2 linked regions of the Lentimonas sp. CC4 genome follow. The protein of the gene in region 1 interacts with the protein of each later gene in a pairwise test. Links are inferred from orthologs where the notes say so. Each region holds a gene or a part of one and is shown on either strand. Other genes may lie near its edges. The genes, in order: GZZ87_RS09140 and GZZ87_RS00580.

Region 1 (3,070 bases):
CCAGCGGCTCCTTGTAGTAGGCTGTCTTTCTTGCTGCGGTAAATTCGTTGCATCGCGGCATCATCGGTTACGACGGTGATGACGATGTCGGACGCGGCAGTGACGGCACTGAGCTTTTTGACTGCATTGGAACTGAGCTCGTCGGCAAGTGTTGCAGCGGCATCTGAATTGATGTCGTAGAGGGCGCTAATCGTGTAGCCGCACGCGTGTAGGTGGCGCGCCATGTTCGCGCCCATGCGGCCTACGCCGACGAAGCCGACTGTCGGTTTCGGGGCTGCGACCTTCCGTTTGACTGCGACTTTCTTCACCGCGCGCTTGATGGTGACTTTCTTAGTAGGCACTTTTTTCGCTGCCGTTTTCTTCACCGCGCGCTTGGTGGTGGCCTTCTTGGTAGGCGTCTTCTTCGCTGCGGTTTTTTTGACGGCACGCTTTGTCGTCGCTTTTTGGGTGACACGTTTAGTGATTACTTTCTTCGCTGCACGTTTGGTAGTGGCTTTCTTTGCTGGGGCTTTGGTGGCAGTGCGTTTGATTTGCATGATGGTCTATTCGTGGTGGTTCACCCGTATTATGGGGGCAAGGTATTATAGTGGGAAAAACCGTATCGGCTTTTAGCACTTTTTCAAGGCGTTGGGCATAGATTTAGTGGAGAGGCTTTGCTTTAGAATATTACAGCCGCGAATCAAGAATTGTGAATTTTCACTCACCCCATTCGGGAGGGACGAGCTCCGCCTCGTCTTGCGTCGTGCTAGTGCAGAGGATCTGTGCTTTGGCTCGGTGCTGAGGCTCGGCGGACGGCGCGGAGGCCATCCCTCCCACTGTGTGTTGTGATTTCGGGAGGGACGAGCTCCGCCTCGTCTTGCGGTGAGCTGGTGCAGAGGATCTGTGCTTTGGCTCGGTGCTTAGGTTCGGCGGACGGCGCGGAGGCCATCCCTCCCAAAGTAACCCGCACATCTAGCAGATTCGCAGCGCTTTCTACTAATTAGGCTTCCCTTGAGATATTACAGCCAAGGATGGAATTCGAAGGTCTCGCCAATCGCGTAGGTCTTGGTTTCGGACGGCGGGAGCTCGATGTAGCCGTCGCTTTGTAGGATACGGACGAGGTCGCCAGAGTTTTGTGCGGGAGTGCTGTGGGCGGTATTATTGGTGCCTAGTTTGATTGGTAGAAAGACGGTGATGTCGTCGCGGGCTTTGACGGGCTCAGCGAGTTGCACCGTGCGTCTGGTGGCATCAGTAGGTGCACCCATTGCCTGCTTGATCGCTGGTATTACGTAGTGGTGTAGTGCGACGAGTGTGGAGAGCGGATTGCCTGGTAGGGTGAATACGGCGCAGTGGCCGTTGCTCCAATAGCCAAAGGGCTTGCCTGGTTTTTGCAGCACGCCGTGGAAATGGTTTTGTAGTCCTAATTCGTCCAGAGTTGATGGGATGTAATCCTTTTTGCCCATTGAGATGCCGCCGCTAACAATGAGAAAGGTGTTTTGCTCAATCAATTCGGCCAGCTTGGTTTTAGAGATCGCGGCATCGTCGGGCAGGTGCGTGCGGTTTTGCGCGCTGAGTTGTGCGTTGGTCAATGCGGTCTCGATGGAGAGGTCGTTGGAGCGGCGGATTTGATGCGCCTGCGGTGTATTTGCGACATCGACGAGCTCGTCGCCTGTGCTGACGATGGCGATCGTTGGCATTTTCGTGACTAGTAGCTGCGCGCTACCACAGGTTGCGGCGATGGCGATTTCACGGCTGCCGATCACTGTGTTGGGTGAGAGTAGCACTTTGCCCACCGGGTGGTCGCTGCCGAGTGGATGAATGCAGTTGCCCGATACGTGGTCGGATGCGTTCAGCAGGCGAATCGTTTGCTCGTCGATTCGTTCGGTGACTTCGTAGGGCACCACGCAGTCCGCGTCGGCGGGCACGACGGCGCCGGTCATTATTTCAGCGCAGACGTTTTGTGTTGTGCCCAGTTCGACCGGAGGCGCTCCAGCTGGGGCTTGAGCGACGATGGTAAAGGTATCGCTCTGTGTGGCGTCGGCTGCACGGATGGCATAACCGTCCATCATGGAGCGATCAAACGGGGGGAGCGGGCGGTCGGCGGTGACTGCTTCACGTAAAATACGCCCAGCGCATTTATCCAATGGGCAGCTGATGGCGGGGATGGAGGGTAGGTGCGCGTCGATGTGTTGGCGCGCAGCGGATGGGCTGATCAGTGCTTTCATAGATGGGTGTCGGGGTGTGACTAGAGAGGCTCTTGGCAGCCGAATCAAGCTTGGCATTCGTAAGAGACTGAATTGGGGGCTGAATGCCGAAAACTACTCACGCGCCTCATCATGTGTGAAAAGTGCCGTGGCTCATGCGGATCTGTTTAATGTGCTGGTTGCCTGGGGAGGGACGGCCTCTGCGCCGTCTGCCGAGCCTTAGCACAGAACGAAAGCACTCAATGTATGCGCCAGCACAACGCAAGACGAGGCGGAGACATCAGCGCTCCCGAATGTCTTATGATTTAGCAATGGATATATACTCTGTAGGCACCCGTGAGGGGCGGAAGCGTTATAGAACGATGTGTGCTTGTGGCCTTTGCGCGGTCTTCGCGAGCAAAGCCCCTACGCTGGAGTCGCGACATACCTCGAAGGCACCTTTTACAAATTAGAATGCACCAAAATATATATTAATGAAGTGCGTATATTTAGCTTTCATTCTTAAAAATAAAGGATGCTATTAGCACGATGAATCTATCTATTCTCTCTTGTGCCCCGAAATGTTATTCCACTCTAAGACTGATCGAGGCTGCTAAGCAGCGAGGTCACAAAGTGAAGGTGCTGGATACCACGCGTCTGTCTCTGGAGTTGGCGCATGGTGAGCCAGATTTATATTATAAGGGGGCGCCGATTGATACACCAGATGCGATCTTGCCACGTATTGGCACTTCGTTGACACGCTACGGCACGGCTGTGGTGCGCCAATTCGAGCAGATGGACGTTTATACGCCAAATACTTCGGCGGGCATTAGTAATTCGCGCGATAAGTTGCGCAGTCTCCAAATTCTTTCGCGCCACGATGTCGGCATCCCATTGACGGGTTACGT
Region 2 (3,127 bases), 2.0 Mb from region 1 along the record:
ATCCAGTAGCAGGGGCGGCATTCTTCGACGCCTTCGAATTCGATGCCTTGCACTTTGAAGCGTAGGCCGATCAACGTGTTTAAATCCACGCCGGTGGTGAGCACGTTGCGGCGAAACAGGGCGGGGTCTAAGTCGGGCAAGTTGCACTGTGTGCGGATGCGGTCATAGACTTCCCAATCAAAGAAAGTGATCTGCCCCTTAAAGTCTTCTTCATGGTCGAGGTAGCGGTCGTTGAGGATACCGCGCCCTGCGAGGCACTCGACTGACTCCACTTTTTTGATACCATGATCGAGTCGGCCTTTGCCGTGACGACCGACGAAGTCGTGGCCGCTGGAAATGTAGAGGGCTTTGATTTCTATATTCATCGATTGAGATCTGGAGTCGGGTGATTTTTTGCCACAAAGAGGCACGAAAATTTAGTCAGCATGCGCTAGAGCGCATGAGTTTGTTGTGTTTAAGTTTTTGTGAATATTTGTGCCTCTTCGTGGCTAACTATGTGCACTGCATTTTAGTAATGATGATGCTCGTGCGGTTCATCGTGATCATGGTGCTCAAGGTTTTTCGGGTCGGTGCAGCCGCAGTGGTTACTTTCGATCCAGGCTTCGGTGCCGTCGGTATAGACTTCCTTCTTCCAGATCGGTAGGCGGTGCTTGACGTTGTCGATGATGTAGCGGGCGGCTAGAAAGGTGTCGCCACGGTGGTGTGCGGTCACGCCGACCCAGACGGCAATATCGCCAGTAGTGAGTGCGCCGAAACGATGCACGATGGCGGCGTCTTCGATGTGAAACTTTGCTTTGGCCTCATCGATGATTGTTAGAGCGATGCCATCTGCAAGCTCCGCATAGCCGTGGTAGTGGAGCGCGGCGACAGCTTTGCCCTCGTTGTGATCGCGCACCCAGCCTTCATAGCTGCAGTAGCCGCCGGCTGAAAGTGATAGGAGTTCTTTACGCAGCTCCATCGGATTGATGGGTGTGTCGGTTAGTTTAAATTTCATGGTAGGTGATACAGACATTCCTGTCTGTTGTATTCGTCTTGGACAGTCAGACAGCAATGTCAAGTGACTCACTTAAATCACCCGCCAGTCATTGGCGGCAGAAAGGCAATCGTGTCGCCGTCCTTAAGCTCGGTTTCGTGGGCCGATAGGTGGTGGTTGATTGCCACTTGTAGCTGTGTGAACTCGTGCGGGAAGTTGTAGGCGGCGCTGACTTCGGTGTAAAGCGCGGCGGGTGAACTGTCGGTGAGTTCACGCGTTTCTTCGCTTTTTCCAGCGAGGTCGGCGAGTTGGGCGAAATAGATGACTTTGATTTGCATGAGTGAGGATTGTAGCAGCGACACTCTTGTCGCTTTATTTCAGTTTGAAGGAAAGCGGCTGGAAGCCGCTTCTACTGTGTGAGCTCCTTAAATTCTTCGGCAGTGTTGATGTTATCGAGGCTGCGTGGGTCGTCTTGCTCAACGAGGGCGGCTTCTTTGATGATCAGTAATTTGCGGGGGCAGGATTTGCCGAGCTCTTGCGCGAGTGCGAGGAGTCCTGCGTCGCTGCCTGCCGGATAGATCGCACAAAGCGGTTCGGGGAGCCCGTCATGGCTGCTGCGGTAGGCGGTCAACTCTGCGCTCGGTGCTGCGCGAAATTCGGCGATCAGTTTATCCAGTGCGGCAGTTGTCAGGTTGGGCAGGTCGCAGGCTAGAACGAGCCAGTGGGCGTCGGGGTGTGCGTGCATCGCTGAGAGGATGCCCCGCAGTGGGCCGCGGGCGTCTTCGACACTGTCAAAGATCGCTTCGGTGCCTGCGGGCGTGGGGAAGGGCTGCTCCTCGCGTTGCGAGATGAAGACGCGTGGGCACACGGTTTGCAGAAGTGCGGCGGTGTGTTCGAGTTGTGTCGTTTTGCCGTCGTAGCTGAGCAGTGCTTTGTCACTGCCCATGCGGCGACTTTCACCGCCGACGAGGAGGAGGCCGTAGATTGCTTGGTTCATGATTGTGAGAGTGTGTAGTCGCTCTTGCCGCCGGTTTTTTTAACGAGGCGAGTCTCTTCGATCACGATGTCTTTCGAGACGGCCTTGCACATGTCGTAGATCGTCAGTGCGGCCACGCTGGCAGCGGTCAGGGCTTCCATTTCGATCCCGGTCTGGTCGAGCACTTTGACGAAGGCTTCGATTCTGAGACGGGAGTCATCGACGGGCTCGATTTTAATTTTGATGGATTTCAGGTTGAGCGGGTGGCAAAACGGGATGAGCTCGGAGGTCTTTTTTGCGGCCATGGTGCCAGCGATGACCGCAGTATCGAGAATGGGGCCTTTCTTACAGCTCCAACCTGCTTCGGTTAAAGCACTCATGATTTCTGGGCCGAGGTTGACGAAGCTTTCTGCGATGGCGGTGCGCTCCGTTACGTTTTTTTCAGAAACGTCGACCATGGTCGGGCGTTGGTCCTTATCGATATGTGTAAATTCCATGTGTGCGGCAATATGAGGGATTCTCCTTTCGGGACACAATCTTAAGTCTGTCGGGTGGGGTGAAAAACCTAATTGTGGTAAATAAGTCAGAAAAATGAGCGGGTTTCTGCATTGATGTATCGACGGTGCTTGAATTGCCCCTTTATTGTAACGGCATGAATGACGGAGTGGTGCGCTATATTTTTCAAGTCAAGGATCGAGAGGTGGTCTTTGACGTTGAGACAGAGCCGCATGACCTCGAGTCGAGCGAGGCATTTCCAGATTGGGCTCGGTTGGAGCATCGGCAGTGCGCGTGTTGCCCTCTGAGCACGGCTGATTGTAAATATTGCCCAGTGGCCACCAGGATGCATGGCTTGCTAGATGCCTTTCCTAATGATGCTTCGACCGAGCGTGTGCAAGTCACTGTCGAGGCTGCGGCACGCAAATACAGTAATGACTGCGATTTACAGGTTGGGATCAATTCGTTGATGGGCTTGATGATGGCGACCAGTGGGTGCCCGGTGCTAAAGGAGTTGGGGGCAATGGCGAGTTTTCATATCCCGTTTTGTTCAACGCGTGAGACATTGCACCGGACGGTGGGCTCGTATTTGACGAAGCAGTATTTTGTGCAGCTAGAGGGCGGTGAGCCGGACTGGGAGCTGACCCATTTGAAAGAGCTTTACGAGGTGCTGGAGGGGCTGA

Evidence for each region.
Region 2: the proteins of GZZ87_RS09140 (region 1) and GZZ87_RS00580 interact in binary tests that used the Escherichia coli proteins (3 or more experiments, as listed by UniProt). The link is inferred for Lentimonas sp. CC4 from one-to-one orthologs.

What each region holds. Positions count from the first base shown.
Region 1 is NZ_CACVBO010000001.1:2,087,104-2,090,173, forward strand. The notes cover bases 102-2,983. They hold GZZ87_RS09140 (molybdopterin molybdotransferase MoeA), read right to left. Parts: upstream 2,205-2,983; coding sequence 999-2,204; downstream 102-998. Other genes in these bases: GZZ87_RS09130 (NAD(P)-dependent oxidoreductase), read right to left, coding at 102-536; GZZ87_RS09145 (RimK family alpha-L-glutamate ligase), read left to right, coding at 2,712-2,983. In the rest of the region: more of GZZ87_RS09130, read right to left, coding at 1-101; more of GZZ87_RS09145, read left to right, coding at 2,984-3,070. UniProt on the Escherichia coli protein: Catalyzes the insertion of molybdate into adenylated molybdopterin with the concomitant release of AMP.
Region 2 is NZ_CACVBO010000001.1:133,312-136,438, reverse strand. What follows is about bases 177-3,115. They hold GZZ87_RS00580 (NTP transferase domain-containing protein), read right to left. Parts: upstream 1,971-3,115; coding sequence 1,383-1,970; downstream 177-1,382. Other genes in these bases: GZZ87_RS00570 (hypothetical protein), read left to right, coding at 2,602-3,115; moaC (cyclic pyranopterin monophosphate synthase MoaC), read right to left, coding at 1,967-2,446; GZZ87_RS00585 (MoaD/ThiS family protein), read right to left, coding at 1,072-1,311; GZZ87_RS00590 (molybdenum cofactor biosynthesis protein MoaE), read right to left, coding at 509-994; GZZ87_RS00595 (MOSC domain-containing protein), read right to left, coding at 177-365. In the rest of the region: more of GZZ87_RS00595, read right to left, coding at 1-176; more of GZZ87_RS00570, read left to right, coding at 3,116-3,127. UniProt on the Escherichia coli protein: Transfers a GMP moiety from GTP to Mo-molybdopterin (Mo-MPT) cofactor (Moco or molybdenum cofactor) to form Mo-molybdopterin guanine dinucleotide (Mo-MGD) cofactor.